3 regions of the Streptomyces sp. P9(2023) genome follow, and region 3 is predicted to be linked to each of the others. Evidence: riboswitches for the same ligand, from Rfam matches in the RefSeq annotation. Region 3 holds a riboswitch; each other region holds the start of a gene.
What was found. Region 3 has a riboswitch for cyclic di-AMP ahead of Q5762_RS11835 (LysM peptidoglycan-binding domain-containing protein). Riboswitches for the same ligand answer to the same signal wherever they lie in the genome.
Positions count from the first base shown of each region.

Region 1: another riboswitch for cyclic di-AMP. It lies ahead of Q5762_RS22990 (transglycosylase family protein); the one in region 3 lies ahead of Q5762_RS11835 (LysM peptidoglycan-binding domain-containing protein).
Region 2: another riboswitch for cyclic di-AMP. It lies ahead of Q5762_RS35075 (M23 family metallopeptidase); the one in region 3 lies ahead of Q5762_RS11835 (LysM peptidoglycan-binding domain-containing protein).

Region 1 covers NZ_JAUPWM010000019.1:15,192-21,241, forward strand. The annotation lists gene Q5762_RS22980 (cytochrome P450) at 1-788, shown strand, start outside; gene Q5762_RS22985 (transglycosylase family protein) at 902-1,906, shown strand; cyclic di-AMP (ydaO/yuaA leader) riboswitch at 2,166-2,341, shown strand; gene Q5762_RS22990 (transglycosylase family protein) at 2,345-3,034, shown strand; gene eno (phosphopyruvate hydratase) at 3,414-4,700, shown strand; gene Q5762_RS23000 (septum formation initiator family protein) at 4,804-5,268, shown strand; gene Q5762_RS23005 (DUF501 domain-containing protein) at 5,338-5,880, shown strand; gene Q5762_RS23010 (Ppx/GppA phosphatase family protein) at 5,877-6,050, shown strand, end outside.
Region 2 covers NZ_JAUPWM010000054.1:19,235-25,284, reverse strand. The annotation lists partial or broken gene Q5762_RS35085 (TipAS antibiotic-recognition domain-containing protein) at 51-206, shown strand; gene Q5762_RS35080 (PP2C family protein-serine/threonine phosphatase) at 438-1,640, shown strand; cyclic di-AMP (ydaO/yuaA leader) riboswitch at 1,877-2,024, shown strand; gene Q5762_RS35075 (M23 family metallopeptidase) at 2,036-3,142, shown strand; gene Q5762_RS35070 (aldo/keto reductase) at 3,248-4,204, shown strand; gene Q5762_RS35065 (PrsW family intramembrane metalloprotease) at 4,217-5,533, opposite strand; gene trmB (tRNA (guanosine(46)-N7)-methyltransferase TrmB) at 5,602-6,050, opposite strand, start outside.
Region 3 covers NZ_JAUPWM010000006.1:205,348-211,397, reverse strand. The annotation lists gene Q5762_RS11840 (phosphoribosyltransferase family protein) at 1-769, shown strand, start outside; gene Q5762_RS11835 (LysM peptidoglycan-binding domain-containing protein) at 817-1,689, opposite strand; cyclic di-AMP (ydaO/yuaA leader) riboswitch at 1,694-1,850, opposite strand; gene Q5762_RS11830 (phosphocholine-specific phospholipase C) at 2,159-4,183, opposite strand; gene Q5762_RS11825 (SpoIIE family protein phosphatase) at 4,377-6,023, opposite strand; gene Q5762_RS11820 (LapA family protein) at 6,035-6,050, opposite strand, start outside.

The sequences.
Region 1 (6,050 bases), on a different contig from region 3:
ACGCCATCTGCGACCTGCTCGGCGTACCCCGCGAGGACCAGGACGACTTCCGGGACTGGGCCGGGATGATGATCCGGCACGGCGGTGGGCCGCGCGGCGGCGTGGCGCGGTCGGTCAAGAAGATGCGCGGCTACCTCGCCGAGCTGATCCACCGCAAGCGGCTCGACCCCGGCGACGACCTGATCTCGGGGCTCATCAAGGCCTCCGACCACGGCGAGCACCTCACCGAGAACGAGGCCGCCGCCATGGCCTTCATCCTTCTCTTCGCCGGCTTCGAGACCACTGTCAACCTGGTCGGGAACGGGGTGTACGCGCTGCTGCGGAACCCTGACCAGCGCGAGCGGCTCCAGACCTCGATCGCCGCCGGCGAGCGCGACCTCCTCGAAACCGGTGTCGAGGAGCTGCTGCGCTTCGACGGGCCGGTGGAGATGGCCACCTGGCGGTACGCCATGGAGCCGCTGACGATCGGCGGTCAGGAGATCCCGGCCGGCGACCCGGTCCTCGTCGTGCTCGCCGCCGCCGACCGCGACCCGGCCCGCTTCGAGGAGCCGGACACGCTCGACCTCTCCCGGCGCGACAACCAGCACCTCGGCTACGGCCACGGCATCCACTACTGCATCGGCGCCCCGCTCGCCCGGCTCGAAGGCCAGATCGCGCTCGCCACGCTGCTGACTCGCCTGCCGGACCTGCGACTTGCCGGGGATCCGGCCGATCTGCGGTGGCGCGGCGGGCTCATCATGCGTGGATTGCGCACACTTCCGGTGGACTTCACCCCTCTTGCGAGCTGACTCTCCGTCAAGACTGTGACTTTTACGTGATCTCCGCTGCATCGACTTGTGACTGACGTTCGAATGCCGCTACGTTCACCGTCACCTCACCAGTCACACGGAAGGCACTCCGCATGCGCTCCGGGAACGGTCGTCACCGCAGACCCCGCCAGGCCCCCGCCATCGTCGTCGCCGCAGGCGTGACGGGGTCGGCCCTCGCGCTGCCCCTCTTGGGTGCGGGCTCGGCATCCGCCGCCGACGCGGCCACCTGGGACCGGGTCGCCGAGTGCGAGTCGGGCGGCCAGTGGAGCGCCCACTACGGCAACGGGCTCTACGGCGGGCTCCAGTTCACCCAGGTCAGCTGGGAGCGGCACGGCGGCCTGGCGTACGCGCCCAGCGCGGACCTGGCCAGCCGGGCCCAGCAGATAGCGGTGGCCGAGAAGGCCCTCGCCGCGGGCGACCAGCAGTGGGCCACCTGCGCCCCGATCGCCGGGCTGACGAACGACGGCGTCAAGCCCGACGTCCACCCGGGGCCGGCTGTCACGCCCTCGGAGTCCACGGACCCGCTCCCGGAGTCCGACCGCACGGGCGGGCTCCCGACCGTCGACACCCCTCCGGAAGCCCTCGCGAAGCCCGAGAGTCCCGAGACCCCCGCCACGCCCGGGACCCCCTCGTCCACGCCGTCCGCGTCGGCCACTCCCGGCACCGGTAAGCACCGGGGTGACGCGGATCCGGAGGAGACGCTCAATAAGGACAAGTCGCTCGAAACCGGTCGCCACGCCTCGCCGTCCGACTCGCCGACCGGTGAGACGTCCGGCGCTCCGACCGACACGCCGACACCGGATGCCGCCGACAAGAACAAGGCCGCAAACCCGGACAGTGGGAACACAAAGGGCACAGAGGGCGTCGAGGGCAACAAGCCCGCCGAGGACATCTCGGATGCTATCGGTGAATACACCGTCAAGCCCGGCGACAACCTCACGGTGATCGCCCAGCGCAACGAACTCCCCGGTGGCTGGGGCGCCCTCTACGACGCCAACCGCGCGACGGTCGGCCTCGATCCGGACCTCATCCTTCCTGGCCAGAGCCTCGATCTCACGATCGGTCAGCCTGACGAGGCGGCAGCTGAGCGCGGGTAGTTCGGCCGTGAATGTCCGGTTCTGTGTAAGTGAGACATGGGTCTCTTTGCCTCAACTGGCGTGTCCCGTCCGCAAAATCTGCTTCCGTCGCCTCTCACCTGCGTAAATACCCTTCGCCCCGAGGCAAGTAGGGGCGTTTTGTCCCCCATGGACGTCTTTGAACTTCCCCCGGGTCTGTGTCTACGGTCGTCACCGCTCGCCACCGCGGGCCCCGTCGACCGAAACGCCGAATCCTGCCGTCGGCCGATGGGAACAGTCGTCGCGTCAAGCGCCGAAGGCAGGAGCGGGGGACCCAAGGTAAGTGCCGTCCCCGGCCGTTGAGACAGACGGCCGACGGAACGGCTTGGGGTTAAGCCGCGCGCTAGGTCGCGCGGCCGGGCAACTCACATGGCCCGAACCCGACAGCTCACCTCGTAGGCGTCGGTGAGGAGAAGTCCCATGCTGTTTTCCGCCAAGGGCAAACACCGTCGTCCCTCCAAGGCCACCCGCGCCGTCGCTCTCGCCGGTGTCGCCGGTGTCGCCGTCGCCGCCCCGCTGATGGGCGCCGGCACCGCCTCGGCCGCCACCGTCTCCGAGTGGGACAAGGTCGCCCAGTGCGAGTCCGGCGGCAACTGGTCCATCAACACCGGCAACGGCTACTACGGCGGCCTGCAGTTCTCGAGCTCCACCTGGGCCGCCTTCGGTGGCACCGCGTACGCCGCGAGCGCCGACCAGGCCTCCAAGTCGCAGCAGATCGCGATCGCCGAGAAGGTCCTCGCCGGTCAGGGCAAGGGTGCCTGGCCGAGCTGTGGCGTCGGCCTCTCCTCCGCCTCGCCGAACACCGGTGCCGTCGAGAGCGCCCCGCAGCAGGAGCGTCAGGCCGAGCAGCCGACGACCCGCAGCGAGCAGCGGACCGCCCCCAAGGCCGCGGCCAAGAAGACCGAGTCGAAGAAGACCGTCACCACCCCGACCGGCAAGAAGGTCAAGAAGGGTGACGGCGAGTACAAGGTCGTCGCCGGCGACACGCTGAGCAAGATCGCCGCCGCCCACGACGTCAAGGGCGGCTGGGCGAAGCTCTTCGAGCTCAACAAGGACGTCGTCGAGGACGCCGACCTGATCTACCCGGGCCAGCAGCTTCACCTGAAGTGAGCCCGGCGGCCCGTGTGAGTCCGGCGGCTCACGCGGGTCCCACGACCCTCCCGCGGTGACCACCCCGGTCCGGAGCACTCTTCCCCCGTGCGCTCCGGACCGGGGTTCCGCGTTTCCGGATCCGATATCCAAGATCCAAGATCCAAGATCCAAGATCCGTGATCCGATATCCGTGATCCGTCGCCCGACCGACCCCCGACGGTTACCGCCGAGTAGTCCTGAGGGCCTTTGGCCCCAGATGCGTGTCCTTGGGTCCTTTTTCGTCCCAGGGGTCGGGCGCCCGGCTGGCCGGAGCCTCGGAGCCGGTTAGGCTCTTGTCGCAAGGCCAAAGCGACCCTGCACCGCATGCGTCACATCTAGCGTCACATCCCAGAAGGAGATGCTCGTGCCGTCCATCGACGTCGTCGTAGCCCGGGAAATCCTGGACTCCCGAGGCAACCCCACGGTCGAGGTCGAGGTCGGCCTCGACGACGGCAGCACTGGCCGTGCTGCCGTTCCGTCCGGTGCCTCCACCGGTGCGTTCGAGGCCATTGAGCTCCGTGACGGAGACAAGAACCGCTACATGGGCAAGGGCGTCGAGAAGGCCGTCCTCGCCGTGATCGAGCAGATCGGCCCGGAGCTCGTCGGCTACGACGCCACCGAGCAGCGCCTCATCGACCAGGCCATGTTCGACCTGGACGCCACGGACAACAAGGCCTCGCTCGGCGCCAACGCCATCCTCGGCGTCTCCCTCGCCGTCGCGCACGCCGCGTCCGAGGCCTCGGACCTCCCGCTCTTCCGCTACCTCGGCGGCCCGAACGCGCACCTGCTGCCCGTTCCGATGATGAACATCCTGAACGGCGGCTCGCACGCCGACTCCAACGTGGACATCCAGGAGTTCATGATCGCGCCGATCGGCGCGGAGTCCTTCTCCGAGGCCCTGCGCTGGGGCACCGAGGTCTACCACACCCTCAAGTCCGTCCTGAAGACCAAGGGCCTGTCCACCGGCCTCGGCGACGAGGGCGGCTTCGCCCCGAACCTGGACTCCAACCGTGAGGCGCTCGACCTCATCCTGGAGGCCATCAAGCAGGCCGGTTACGCCCCGGGCAAGGACATCGCGCTCGCGCTCGACGTCGCCGCGTCCGAGTTCTACAAGGACGGCAAGTACGAGTTCGAGGGCAAGTCCCGCTCGGCCGCCGAGATGACCGAGTACTACGAGGAGCTCGTCTCCGCGTACCCGCTGGTCTCCATCGAGGACCCGCTGTTCGAGGACGACTGGTCGGGCTGGAAGGTCCTCACCGACAAGCTGGGCGCCAAGGTCCAGATCGTCGGCGACGACCTGTTCGTCACCAACCCGGAGCGTCTGGCGCGCGGCATCGAGGACGGCGCCGCCAACGCCCTGCTGGTCAAGGTCAACCAGATCGGTTCGCTGACCGAGACCCTGGACGCCGTCGAGCTGGCCCAGCGCAGCGGCTTCAAGTGCATGATGTCGCACCGCTCCGGCGAGACCGAGGACGTCACCATCGCCGACCTCGCCGTCGCCACCAACTGCGGCCAGATCAAGACCGGCGCCCCGGCCCGCTCCGAGCGCGTCGCCAAGTACAACCAGCTCCTGCGCATCGAGGAGATCCTCGACGACGCGGCCGTCTACGCCGGCCGCAGCGCCTTCCCGCGCTTCAAGGGCTGATCTGCTTCAAGGGCTGACCTGCAGGTCGCCCGGTTACCTACGTCCCCGCACCCGGTCCCGTACCGTGTGCGGGGACGTACGTACGTAAAGGGGAGGCGCGCACATGGCCCGGGACCGGTTCTCGACCGCGACCAGGATCAGGCTGCTCGGCGAGCAGACCGCCGCCCGTGTCTACCGCTCCCAGACCCGCCGCCAGGCCCGCCGCTCCCGGCTCACCGGCCGCGCGGCCTTCCTCGCCCTGGTCGTCTGCTCGCTGATCGTCGCGCTCGCGTACCCCATGCGGCAGTACGTCTCCCAGCGCGCCGAGATCGCCGAGCAGGAGCGCCAGGCCGCCGACGCCGCCGCGCGCGTCGAGGAGCTGCGGGACGAGAAGGCCCGGCTCCAGGACCCCGCGTACATCCGCCGGCTCGCCCGCGAGCACCTGCACTACGTGGTGCCCGGCGAGACCGGCTTCACCGTGAACGACCCCGAGGCCGAGCGCGCCCGGCGCACCGAGCAGGGCGCGGCCGACCGCCCCTGGTACTCCGACCTCTGGGAAGGCGTGGACCGCGCGGACGCGCCCCGCTAGACCACCCGACCTATCGTCCCCACCCACCGGCCCCACCGACCGCACCCGACGAGAAGACAAGACGCAACGATGGAAACGCCCCCTCCGCAGACCGCACGCACCGAGCCGACCGAGGCGGACGTCGCCGCCTTCGAAGCCCAGCTCGGCCGCCCGCCCCGGGGGCTGCGCGCCATCGCGCACCGCTGCCCCTGCGGCAACCCGGACGTCGTCGAGACCGCGCCGCGGCTCCCGGACGGCACGCCCTTCCCGACCACGTACTACCTGACCTGCCCCCGGGCGGCCTCCGCGATCGGCACCCTTGAGGCCAACGGGGTCATGAAGGAGATGCAGGCCCGGCTCGCCACCGACCCGGAGCTGGCCGCCGCCTACCGGGCCGCGCACGAGGACTACATCGCCCGCCGGGACGCCATCGAGGTCCTGGAGGGCTTCCCGAGCGCCGGCGGCATGCCCGACCGGGTCAAGTGCCTGCACGTCCTCGTCGGCCACTCGCTGGTCGCAGGTCCTGGCGTCAACCCGTTCGGCGACGAGGCCATCGCGATGCTGCCGGAGTGGTGGGCCAAGGGCCCCTGCGTCAACCCGTGCGCGGAGAAGGAAGAAGGGGAGACGAAGTGACCCGGGTCGCCGGCATCGACTGCGGTACGAACTCCATCCGTCTCCTCGTCGCCGACGTCGCTGTGCCCGATAGCGCCTCCGGCGCGGGCTCGACGGTTGAGCTGATCGAGCTGGACCGGCGGATGACGATCGTCCGGCTCGGCCAGGGCGTCGACCGGACCGGCCGGCTC
Region 2 (6,050 bases), on a different contig from region 3:
GGATCCGGGCCTTCGTCGTGTGTGACTCCGTGGTTTTGACCTTTACGCGGTCGATGACGACGAAGCCGACGAAGGAGTACGTGACCGGCCTCGGCCGGATGTACGTCGACGACCCGCGCTTCACCGTCAACTACGACCAGCACGGCGAGGGCACCGCCCTTCTCGTCCGGGACGCGATGAAGGTCTACGCGGAGCGGAACCTGTAGCGGAACCTGTCACGGAGGCGGCGGTCCTTGTCCCCCACATGGCCGAGCGGGGGTCGCAGCGCGGCGCGGCTCCCGCCACCCTGGGGAGGGCGCGGTACCGTCCGTCGCCGTGCCGTGTACGGACCGGGCAGGAGAGCACAGGTGGGCCAGGGGCAGGGCCGGGGGAAGGGCAACGGGAACGGCCGGGGGAACGGGCGGGCGAACGGGCAGAGGAACGGGTGGGTCTACGGACTGGGCGGCGGTCCGGCGAACGGCCGCGGCGGCCCGCAGGCGAACGGGCTCGACCGGCCGGCGGGCGGGGGCCGGGCGCCGCGCGGCGGGCGGGCCGAGCGGGCCCGCCGGTTCATCCGGGCGCTGCCGCCGCTGGTGATCCTCGGCGGAGTCGTCTTCGACCTGTCCACCCCCGCCTCGTACACGGCCTCCCCGATGTTCTCGGCCGCGCCGCTCATCGCCGCGCCCTTCTTCTCGATGCTGACGACGCTGGTCACCTGCATCGCCGCGGTCCTCGCCAGCGTCGGGCTGCACCTCTACAACGACACCGCCACCGACGTCCCCGCCCTCACCGGGACCCTGACCGTCGTCACCGTCTCCGCCCTCGCCCTGCTCATCAACCGGGTCGTGCGCCGCAGCGGCGAACGGCTCGCGTCGGCGCGGGTGATCGCGGAGACCGCGCAGAAGGCCGTGCTGCCGACGCCCGCCGAGCGGATCGGCGGGCTCCAGGTCGCGGCCCGGTACGAGGCCGCGCAGGCGGACGCGTTCATCGGCGGTGACCTGTTCGCCGTCCAGGACACCCCCTACGGGGTACGGCTGGTGGTCGGTGACGTGCGCGGCAAGGGGCTGGACGCGGTCGAGGCGGTCGCGGTCGTGATCGGCGCCTTCCGGGAGGCGGCCGAGCAGGAGTCGAGTCTGGAGGGCGTAGCGCAGCGGCTCGAACGGGCGCTGGCCCGGGAGGGCACGCGCCGCTCCGGCCTCGACGCCTTCGAGGGCTTCACCACCGCCGTCCTGGCCGAGATCCCGCGCGGCGACGGGCGGGTACGGATCGTCAATCGCGGCCACCCCGAACCGCTGCTGCTGTACGCGGACGGGGGCCTGGCGCTCCTGGAGCCGACCGAGCCCGCGCTGCCGCTGGGCATGGGCGAGCTGGCCGCCTGGCCGGACCGGGCCGACGAGGCCCCGTACCCGCCGGGCGCCACGCTCCTCCTCTACACCGACGGCCTCTCCGAGGCGCGGGACGCGGCGGGGGACTTCTACGAACCGGCCGAGCGGCTCGCCGGGCGGATCTTCCCGGGGCCGGAGGAGCTGCTCGACGCGCTCGTCGACGACGTCCGCCGGTACACGGGCGGCGGGGCCACCGACGACATGGCGCTGCTCGCGGTGAGCCGGCCCGCAGAGGGCCAGCCGGACCGGCGCCGGACGATGCCCGTGGTGCCCTGACCGACGCGGTGACAGTCACTGTGACCATCCGTAGTGGAGAGGTACCGCTGCGATAACAATTGATGCACCGTCAGTTCCCGGTTCCCTGTGAAAGTCTGGACTGAAGCAGGATCAAATCGGTCTGTACCAGCTCAATCTCGCGGATGATCAACAGGAACAGCTTGGAATCCGGCCCTCGCGTCTATTAACGTTCGATAACGCAGCGCGGTCGTCCCAGCCGTCGTAAGAGACGGCACCGTGCGCACGCGCCGAATCCTGAAAGGGAACCGGGGAACCACTACTTGGGGTGAATCGGACACCGTCGTACTCGTACGACACCGTCCGTAGGAGACCTTCCTGCTCCGAACCCGTCAGCTAACCCGGTAGGCGAGAAGGAAGGAAAGGAGTACGCCTCCGTGGCGTCCAACAGCCCTGCCCCTGAAGGTCTTTCAGACAGGTTCAACGCGTTCGGCGCTCGTGGCGCCGCCGGGACGGACGACGACGCGACCACGTGGGGGGAGTGGAACCCCACCGAGGACTCCCTGCGCCAGCAGGCCCGTTCGGGTGGCCGCCACCGTGTCGTGAAGCAGCGCTCCGGCTTCGCCCGCTCCTCCACCGTCCTCGGCGTCGGTGTCATCGCGGCCGTCGGCGCGGGCGGCATGGCGACCGCCAAGGACAAGCCCCCGGTCTCGATATCGCTCCCCGACCTCAACCTGCCGGACGCCTCCGAGCTGCCCGGCGTCGGCGAGTTCCTCTCCGACGGTGCTGAGGGCACGGACGGTTCGGGCTCCGGGACGAACAACCCGCAGCCGCTCACCGCCACCCTCGCCCTGCCGGCCGAGAGCGCCGGAAAGACCGCGGGGACCGAGAGCACCGCCTCCGCCGCGACGGCCGACGCCGGCGAGGCGCTGCGCGCCCGCATCCTCCAGCAGGCCGAGCAGCAGCAGGCCAACGCCGACGCCGCCGAGAAGGCCGCGGCGGAGAAGGCGGCCGCCGAGAAGGCCGCCGCCGAGGCCGCGGTCCAGGCCGAGAAGGCCGAGAAGGAAGCGGCCGCGGCGAAGAAGAAGGCCGAGGAGGAAGCGGCGGCGAAGGCCGAGGCGGAGCGTCTGGCGAAGCTCGCCGCGAGCTACTCGCTGCCCACGTCCTCGTACACCCTCACCTCCACGTACGGCCAGTCCGGCTCCATGTGGTCCTCCGGCCAGCACACCGGCCTCGACTTCGCGGCGCCCACCGGCACGCCGGTCAAGGCGGTGAACGGCGGCACGATCAAGTCGGCGGGCTGGTCCGGCTCGTACGGCTACCGGATCGTCCTGGAGCTGGAGGACGGTACGGAGGTCTGGTACGCGCACCTGTCCTCGATGACGGTGAGCGCCGGCCAGTCCGTGGGCACCGGCGACACCATCGGCCGCGTGGGCGCGACCGGCAACGTGACCGGCCCGCACCTGCACCTGGAGATCCACACCCCGGGCGGCTCGGGCCTGGACCCGGCGGCCTGGCTGGCGAACAAGGGCATCTCGGTCTGACGCGAGGGTGCCTCCCACGCCTCCCGACTCCGGCAGTCCTGGCGGCACCCCCCCGACGTCGGGGCTGCCGGAATACCCCGTCATGGGACGGTCGTTGACCGTCCCATGACCTCTCTCCGCCCGCTGGGCAGCTCGGACCTGCACGTCTTCCCGCTCGCGCTGGGCGGCAACGTCTTCGGCTGGTCCGCCGACCAGGCACAGACGTTCGCCGTCCTCGACGCCTACACCGCCGCCGGCGGCAACTTCGTCGACACCGCCGACATGTACTCCGCCTGGGCCGAGGGCAATCAGGGCGGCGAGTCCGAGACGCTGATCGGCAAGTGGCTCGCCGGCCGCGGCAACCGCTCCGAGGTCGTCGTCGCCACGAAGGTCGGCGCCCACCCCCGGTACAAGGGGCTCGCCGCGACCACGATCAAGGCCGCCGTCGAGGAGTCGCTGCGCCGCCTCGGCACCGACTACATCGACCTGTACTACTCGCACTTCGACGACCCGGCCGTCCCCGTCGAGGAGATCGTCACCGCGCTCGACCAGCTGGTGAAGGACGGCAAGGTGCGGGCCGTCGCCGCCTCCAACATCTCGCCCGAGCGGCTCCAGGCCTCCCTCGACTTCGCCGAGACCGAGGGCCTCGCCCGCTACGTCGCCCTGCAGCCGCACTACAACCTGCTCTCGCGCGACACGTACGAGGGCGAGCTCCTGGCCACCACCGAGCGGGCCGGGCTCGCCGCCCTCCCGTACTTCGCGCTGGCGTCCGGCTTCCTCACGGGCAAGTACCGCCCCGGGAAGACCGTCGACAGCGTCCGCGCCGAGGGCGCCGCCGAGCACGCCGAGACCGAGCGGGGCCGCCGGATCCTCGCCGCGCTCGACACCGTGGCCGAGGCGCACGAGGCGGAGGTCGCCACCGTCGCCCTGGCCTGGCTCGCCTCCCGGCCGACGGTCACGGCGCCGATCGCCTCGGCCCGTACGGTCGAACAGCTGCCGGCCCTGATGGCGGTGGCGGACCTGCGGCTGACGCCGTCGGAGGTGGACCTTCTGACGAAGGCGTCGGAGGCGTCGGAGGCGTAGGGGGTACGGGGGTCAACTCTGGTACGGGTTGTAGCCGCCGTAGTCGAGGTACTGCGGCGGCGCCCAGACCCGGCCGGTCGCCCGCGCGGCGTATGTGAGGGCGGGGGAGGCGACCGGCTTGCGCTGCCAGAGGTGGTGCAGCAGCTCCTGCTCGCGGGCCGTGAAGTCGGGGTCCGGCGCGCCGCGCTGGGCGCGGTGGCGCAGGAAGGCGAGCGTCGTCGCGAACGCCTCGTACTCGCCGACCGCGGTGGCGGCCGGCGGGCCGTACGTACGGCGGGCGAAGTCGCGGGCCATGGAGCGCGCCCGCATCGAGGAGAGCGCGAGCGGCTCGGCGGGCGAGAGCCAGCCGGCCGCCGCGTACGCCGGGAGCTGGCCGGATATCGTGCGCAGTTCGCGCTGCCTGCTCCATATCGCGAGCCAGGTCAGCAGGCCGAAGGCGGGCACCATGAACATGCCGTAGACCAGGATGAAGCCCAGCGGCCCGAGGAGGGTCGCGGAGCCGTTCCACAGGGCGTGCATGAGCATGGCGAGGAGCAGTCCGGCGAGCGGCAGCAGGACCCGGCGCACCCGCAGGAACTTCCGGCGCGAGGTGGCGAGGGCGGCGAAGGCGAAGCCGAGGCCGGTGAAGACGGTGAAGAGCGGATGCGCGAACGGCGACATCACGATCCGTACGAAGAAGGTGCCGGCGGTCATGGAGCCGAGGCCGCCGGAGCCGAGGTCCTGGTCCTCGCCGAAGGCGTTGCCGAGATAGAGGATGTTCTCGGTGAAGGCGAAGCCGGTGGCGGTGAAGCCGGCGACGACGACGCCGTCGACGAGACCGGTGAAGTGCCGTCTGCGGAAGAGGAAGATCAGCAGGATGGCGGCCCCCTTGGCGCTCTCCTCGACGACCGGGGCGACGACCGTGGCGCCGAGGGACTCGGCGGAGGCGGGGTCGGCGGTGGCGGTCGCGATCCAGCGGACCGCGAAGGAGTTGGCGAGGATCGCGACGAGCGTGGCGGCGCAGGCGCCCCAGGCGAAGGCGAAGATCAGGTTCTTCCACGGGCCCGGTTCGACCCGGTCCAGCCAGCGGAACGCGGCGAGCAGCAGCGGGACGGGCAGGACGGCGAGCCCGAGGCCGACGAGGAATCCCTCGGTGCCGGTCTGCTCCCGCACGATCGCGAGGATCACCAGCGCGCAGAGCGCGAGCACGGTGATCACGGCGACGGCCCGGACCACCTTGCTGCGCCAGAAGGCGCGACGAGGCCTGTAGCGCCACTGGGCGCGGTCCGGAACGGCCGGGAAGGCCGGCTCCTCGGTGTCCCGGGTGGGGACGGGGGCGCTGTTCGACACGTGAGCGACCCTAACGAGGAGTACTGACACCTGCGAGGGTGTTCTCCGCTTTCCGCTACTTCCTGCGGTTACTTCCTGTGGAAAAGCAGGTCGTGCACGAGATGGCCCTTGTTCAGGCCCTGCCCCTCGAAGCGGGTGAGGGGGCGGAAGTCCGGGCGGGGCGCGTAGCCGCCGTCGGGCCGGGTGTTCGCGAAGTCGGGGTGGGCGGAGAGGACATCGAGCATCTGCTCGGCGTACTCCTCCCAGTCGGTGGCGCAGTGCAGGACGGCGCCGGGCTTCATCCGGGTCGCGAGCAGGGTGAGGAACTCGGGCTGGATCAGGCGCCGCTTGTGGTGGCGCTTCTTCGGCCAGGGGTCCGGGAAGTAGACGCGGCAGCCGTCCAGGGCGTCGGGGCGGAGCATCTCGCGGAGCAGGATGATCGCGTCGCCGTTGGCGACCCGGACGTTCTCCAGACCGCCCCGGTCGGCGAGACCGAGCAGGTTGCCCTGGCCGGGGGTGTGGACGTCCACGGCGAGGA
Region 3 (6,050 bases):
GGAGGCGGACGAGACCATCAGCGTCCACGAGCCGGAGTTCTTCTACGCGATCGGCCAGTTCTACGAGGACTTCTCGCAGACGCCGGACGAGGAGGTCGTCGCCTGTCTGGAGCGCCACCACGCCGGGCCCGGCGCGGGCGACCAGGACCCTGAGGTGCTGATGCCGGTGGGGGAGGTGGAGGTCGCGGGCCGGCTGGTGGTGCCCGAGGGCGCGCCGGGGATCGTGGTCTTCGCCCACGGCAGCGGCAGCAGCCGGCACAGCCCCCGCAACCGGGCCGTGGCGGAGAGCCTGAACCGGGCCGGTCTCGGCACGCTCCTCTTCGACCTGCTCACCGAGGAGGAGGCGGCCGACCGCGCCAACGTCTTCGACACCGAACTCCTCGCCGACCGGCTGGCCCGCGCCACCCGCTGGCTGGGCGGCCGGCCCGGCCTCGACGCACTGCGGACCGGCTACTTCGGCGCCAGCACCGGTGCCGCGGCCGCCCTGTGGGCCGCGGCCGACCCGCTGTCCGCAGTGGCCGCCGTGGTCTCCCGCGGCGGCCGGCCGGACCTCGCGGGCCCGCGCCTCGGCCAGGTCCGGGCCCCCACGCTGCTGATCGTGGGAGGCCACGACCCGCTCGTGCAGGAGCTGAACGAGGCGGCCCAGCGACAGCTCAGCTGCGAGAACCGGCTCGTCGTCGTGCCAGGTGCCGGACACCTCTTCGAGGAGCCCGGCACCCTGGAACAGGTCGGCGAACTGGCGGCCGGCTGGTTCACCGACCACTTCTAGCCGTCAGGCCCGACCGCTTCCGGCTGTCGGTACGGGCCTGCCGGCTGTCAGTACGGGCCGTTGACGTTGTCGATGGAGCCGTACCGGTCCGCCGCGTAGTTGCAGGCGGCCGTGATGTTGGCGACCGGGTCGTACAGGTCCATCGAGGTACCGGGCACGTGGTAGGCGAGGAACGTCGGCTCGATCACCTGGAGCAGGCCCTTGGACGGGGTGCCCTTGGCGGCGTTGGAGTCCCAGTTGTTGATGGCCTGCGGGTTGCCGGAGGACTCGCGCATGATGTTGCGCTGGATGCCCTCGTACGAACCGGGGATGCCGTACTTCTGCATGACGTCCAGCGACTCGCGGATCCAGCCGTCGAGGTCGTTGGTGTAGCTCTTGGCGGCCACCTGGGTGGACTGGGTGGACTGCGCGGGAGCCTTCGCGGGGGCCGCCTTGGCGGGGGCGGTCCGCTGCTCCGAGCGGTCGGCGCGCTTCGTACTCGTCGTACGGGCCTTGGACTTCGGCTGCGCCGCCGGCTTCTTCGGGGCGGTGGCGGCCTTGCCGCGAAGCGTCAGTTCCAGACCGGGGTGGATAAGTGACGGGTTGTCACCCACCGCCTTGCGATTCGCCTGGTACAGCGCCTTCCAGCCGCCCCGCACGCTCTGCTCCTGTGCGATCACCGAAAGGGAATCGCCGCGGGTGACGGTATAGGTCGTCGGGGCGGAATTCCGCGCGGCCGGAATTGATTCCGCGATCTTCGCCGGGGCGCTGAGAACGGTCTTCTCGACCGGCGCGATCCCGGGGGCGGCGCTGGGCGCGGCATGCGCGGTGGCCGTGGCGACGAGGGGGAGGGCCAGTGCGGCCCCACCCGTGCTTGCCAGGGCGATACCGCGGGTCAGGGGACGTCGCTTGGGGCGCCGGTGCTTACCGTGTGCGGGCATGATGCAGTCCTCTCCGGCGCCTGCGGGGTGAGCTGTCGGGTTCGGGCTGGAGATGCCCGGTCGCATGTCGGCGACTTCACCCCGAGCCGTTCCGGAAATCCGGACCGGCGAATAGGTGGGTCCCCCGCTCCTGCCATCGGGTGAATGAGCGGTGTTTTCGGACGGTGGCAGGATTCGGCGTTCCGTCCGGGTGGAGGTGACCGTAGGCGAGAAATGTCGACTGAAACAAGACGCCGAATGAACGGGTCATTCCGAAGGTGGTTCCGGGCCGCGCGCGCCGCACCGAACTTCCTTGCCGGGCAAGGGAACGAAGCACGCGGAAAGGTCATCGCGGGCACCGGCGTGATTCGCCTCACCCGCCATTTCATATCGGACATGAGGGGAAATTCCGCCGAGTTGGGAAAAGGGACACAAGGGGGGATAAAAACCCTTTGTGTCCCTTTTGGTCGGAACGGTGGATGTGTGCGCGTCAGCCCGTGATGCTCGCGGCACCCGTCTCGATGTGGCCCGTGTAGCGGCGCGACCACGTGCCGTCGATGTCGGCCATGATCGTGAAGTCGTACCAGCCGTTGCTGTACGCCACGGCGTTGAAGAAGTCCTCGCGCGAGGAGTTCGCCGGCACCGTGTACGTCCACGGCCCGTCCGTGCGGTAGGCGTTCGAGCGGATCGTGAAGGTCACGGGGCCGGCCGAGGTGTTGGTCAGCTTGAAGAAGATCGCCGTCTTCCCGGTGCCCGGCTCCGTCGCGAACCGCGCCGCGACCTCGATCGCCTTCCCCGCCTTGGACGCGTCGCCGATGAAGCGCCGCAGGAAGCGGTTGGGGCCCATCATCGAGATGTCGTACTTGCCCGACCCGGACCCGAGTCCGATGTTGAAGTAGTCCGTGGACGTCGCGCCCGGGTCGACCGTGTACTGCCAGGCCGCCGTGTCCCGGTGCTGGTGCGGGTGGATCGTGAAGTGTGCCGCCCGCTTCGCCTGCGCGCCCTGGTTCGTCATCGAGAACCAGGCGAGGATCTTCCCCGCCGCGCCGAACTCGAACCGGTCGAGGTTTCCGTTGACCTGGTACGGCAGGGCTCGCGCCGGGCGCGTGCCGGACTCCTGCGCGGGCAGGGCGTTGTCCTGCGGCACGGGGTTGGGCAGCGGGCCGCAGGTCGACTGCCCGATGACCTTGGCCGTGGAGGGGAGACCCGAGGGGACGCCGTACACCGGGCGCGCGAAGTCGAAGACGCCCGTCAGGTCACCGGTGACCTTCCGCCGCCAGGCGCTGATGTTCGGGCAGGTCGCGGGCTTGCCGAGGGCGGCCGTCCAGGTCTCCATGAAGCGCAGCACCGAGGTGTGGTCGAAGGTTTCGGAGCTGACCCAGCCACCGCGCGTCCAGGGCGACATGACGAGCATGGGGACGCGGAACCCGAGGCCGATCGGCACGCCGTCGAGGTACTCGCCGGGGGTGCCGGGCGGGGCGACCGGCGGCGGCACGTGGTCGAAGAACCCGTCGTTCTCGTCGTAGTTGAGGAACAGTACGGTCGAGTCGAAGACCTCGGGGTTCGCGGCCAGCGCGCGGTAGACCAGGTCGACGAAGTGCGCGCCGTCGCCGGGCGGTGCGTAGGGGTGCTCGGAGAACGCCTCGCTCGCCACCACCCAGGAGACCTGCGGCAGCGTCCCGGCGACGACGTCCGCGCGGATCGCGGCGGCGATGTCGTCCGGCGTGGAACCGGTGACCTTCGGCACCGACCCCATGCCCCGGTCGTGCAGCGGGTCGCCCGGCCGCGCGTCGGTGAACTTCTTGAAGTACGCGAGGCCGTTGTCGCCGTAGTTGTCCTGGGCGTTCTGGTAGACCTTCCAGCTCACGCCGGCCCGCTGGAGCGCCTCGGCGTACGTCTCCCAGGTGAGCCCCGACTCGTCGCCGCCGTCCTTGCTGGACGCGTCGATCTTCCCGCTCCACAGAAACGTGCGGTTGGGGCCGGTGGCGCTGAGCGCCGAGCAGAAGTACGCGTCGCAGACCGTGTAGTTGTCGGCGAGGGCGTAGTGGAACGGTATGTCGCCGCGGTCGAGGTGGCCCAGGGTGCGGGTGTTGCCGACGCCCGTGACCCAGTTGTCCATCCGGCCCTTGTTCCAGGCCGCGTGCTGCGAGGTCCAGCTGTGCGGCAGGTCGCCGTTGCACTGGGCGAGGGTCTCGCCGTCGACACCGCCCGCCGGCGGGGTGGCGCTCAGCTTCCACGGGTACTGACGGCCGCCCCAGTTGGGCTGGTTGAACATGCCCCAGCCGCCGGGGATGTTGCCCGCCGCCCGGTCGCCGAAGCCGCGCACGCCGCGCAGCTTGCCGAAGTAGTGGTCGAAGCTGCGGTTCTCCTGCATGAGGACCACGACGTGCTTGACGTCGGTGATGGTGCCGGTCGCGGCCGAGGCGGCGGCCGACGCCGTACCCGTGGGCAGCGCCGCGCCCGCCGCGAGCCCTGCCCCGATCCCGACGAATCCCCTGCGGCTGATGGGAGTCAATGCCCCGCCTCTCGTGTCACGGAGTGCCCCAATGGCGCACGGTGGACAAGGATGGGGGAGCCGAGCTCAAAGGTATACATCCGTGAGGTAAGTCTTGGATGAACTTCCGAGGGGGCAGTATGCAGTTGGCCAAGGATTGGTTCGGACCTGAACCAATACGGCGGTGGTACGACCGGCCCGGCCTGCCTCGACGCTAGCCGACCGGCCCGGAGTCGTCCCTGCGCACCATAAGGAGCGCCGCGTCGTCCTCCGCGTGCGGGCCGCCGGTGAGCGTGTCGAGCAGGTGGTCGGCCAGCTCCTCCAGGTCGGGTGGGCCGTCCGAGAAGGCGGCCGCGAGCCGCGCGAGCCCGACGTCGAAGTCCTCGCCCGGCTTCTCGACCAGCCCGTCGGAGTAGAGCAGCAGCGTCTCTGCCGGCGCGAGCCGGGCGCTCATGTACGGATAGCGGGCCAGCCCCCATTCGGCCGGCAGGCCCAGCGGCGGGCCGCCCGCGAGCCGGAAGAGCTCGACCGTGCCGTCGGCGTGGCGCAGCAGGGGCGGCGGATGGCCCGCGTTCGCCGCGTGGACCTCGCCGGTGGTGAGCGCGACCCGCAGGTACTGGCAGGTCGCGAACCGGTCGGCGTCCAGCCCGGCGAGGAACGCCGAGGCCTTCCCGAGCACGCTGTCGCACCCGTGGCCCTCCGCCGCGTACGCCGACATGGCGACCCGCACCTGCCCCATGAGCGCCGCTGCCTCGGTGTCGTGCCCCTGCACATCACCGATCGCAAGCCCCAGGCCACCGTCGGGCAGCACCACCGCGTCGTACCAGTCGCCGCCGACCCGTACCCCCTTCCGGGCGGTCCGGTACCGCACCGCGACCCGGCCGCCGGGCGTCCGGGGGATCCGGCGGGGCAGCATGGCGTTCTGCAGGGCCGCGGCGATCTCCCGCGACCGGTCGAGCGGCAGCACCCGGTGCACCGCCCGGGCGACCGCCTTCGCCCAGCCGGTCATCAGGGTGTGGTCCGCGTGCGAGAAGACGGACCGGTCGTCGTAGAACACGCCGATCGCCCCGAGCGGCTGCCCCTCGTCGAGCAGCGGCAGGAACGCGGCGGCGGTGGCGCCGAAGCCGTGCCGGTAGGGCGCCAGCTTCGGATAACGGTCCATGAAGGCGTGGACGGAGGTGAAGTAGAGCGGGCTGCTCGTCCGAACGACGTCGTTGAGCGGCCAGGAGTCCGCGAGCCGCGACCGCCGCGGGAAATCGGTCGCACCGGGGGAGAGCACCGTACGGACCATCTGCAGACGCCCCTGCTCCAGCACGCCCAGCGACATCGCCTTCGCCCCGAGCGGCCGCAGACTCACCTCGGCGCCGAGCACCCCGGCGACCTCGCGGACGCTCATCGCCCGGGCCAGCGCGAGCGCGCCCTCACCCAGGGCGCGCAGCGGATCCTGCTGCTCCTCGCCCGGCAGTCGCAACGCGGTGTGCGCCAGATCCAGCGTCGCGTCCCGTACCACCCCCACCACCCGGACCGACCCGCCCGGACGCTCACGGACCACGCTGCCCCGGGCGTGCGTCCAGCGGTCCCGGCCGTCGTGGAGCACGACCCGGAAATAGGCGCTGTACGCGTTCCGGCGGCCGGCCAGGACATCCGCCGAGAGCCCCGAGAGCAGCGCCCAGTCCGCTCCCCGGATCCGGGTCCGCAGATCGGCCGCGAGACCCGAGAACTCCGCCGGGAGCAGCCCGAACACCGCCCGGCCCACGTCGTCCAGGGACAGGCGGCCGGTGGCCGGATGCCAGGCGAAACAGCCGACGCGGGTCGCCGCGAGCGCCTCGCCCGGCTCCAGCCGCGGATCGCTGTCGCCCATCCGGGTGCCGGTCAGCGCCGGGCGCGC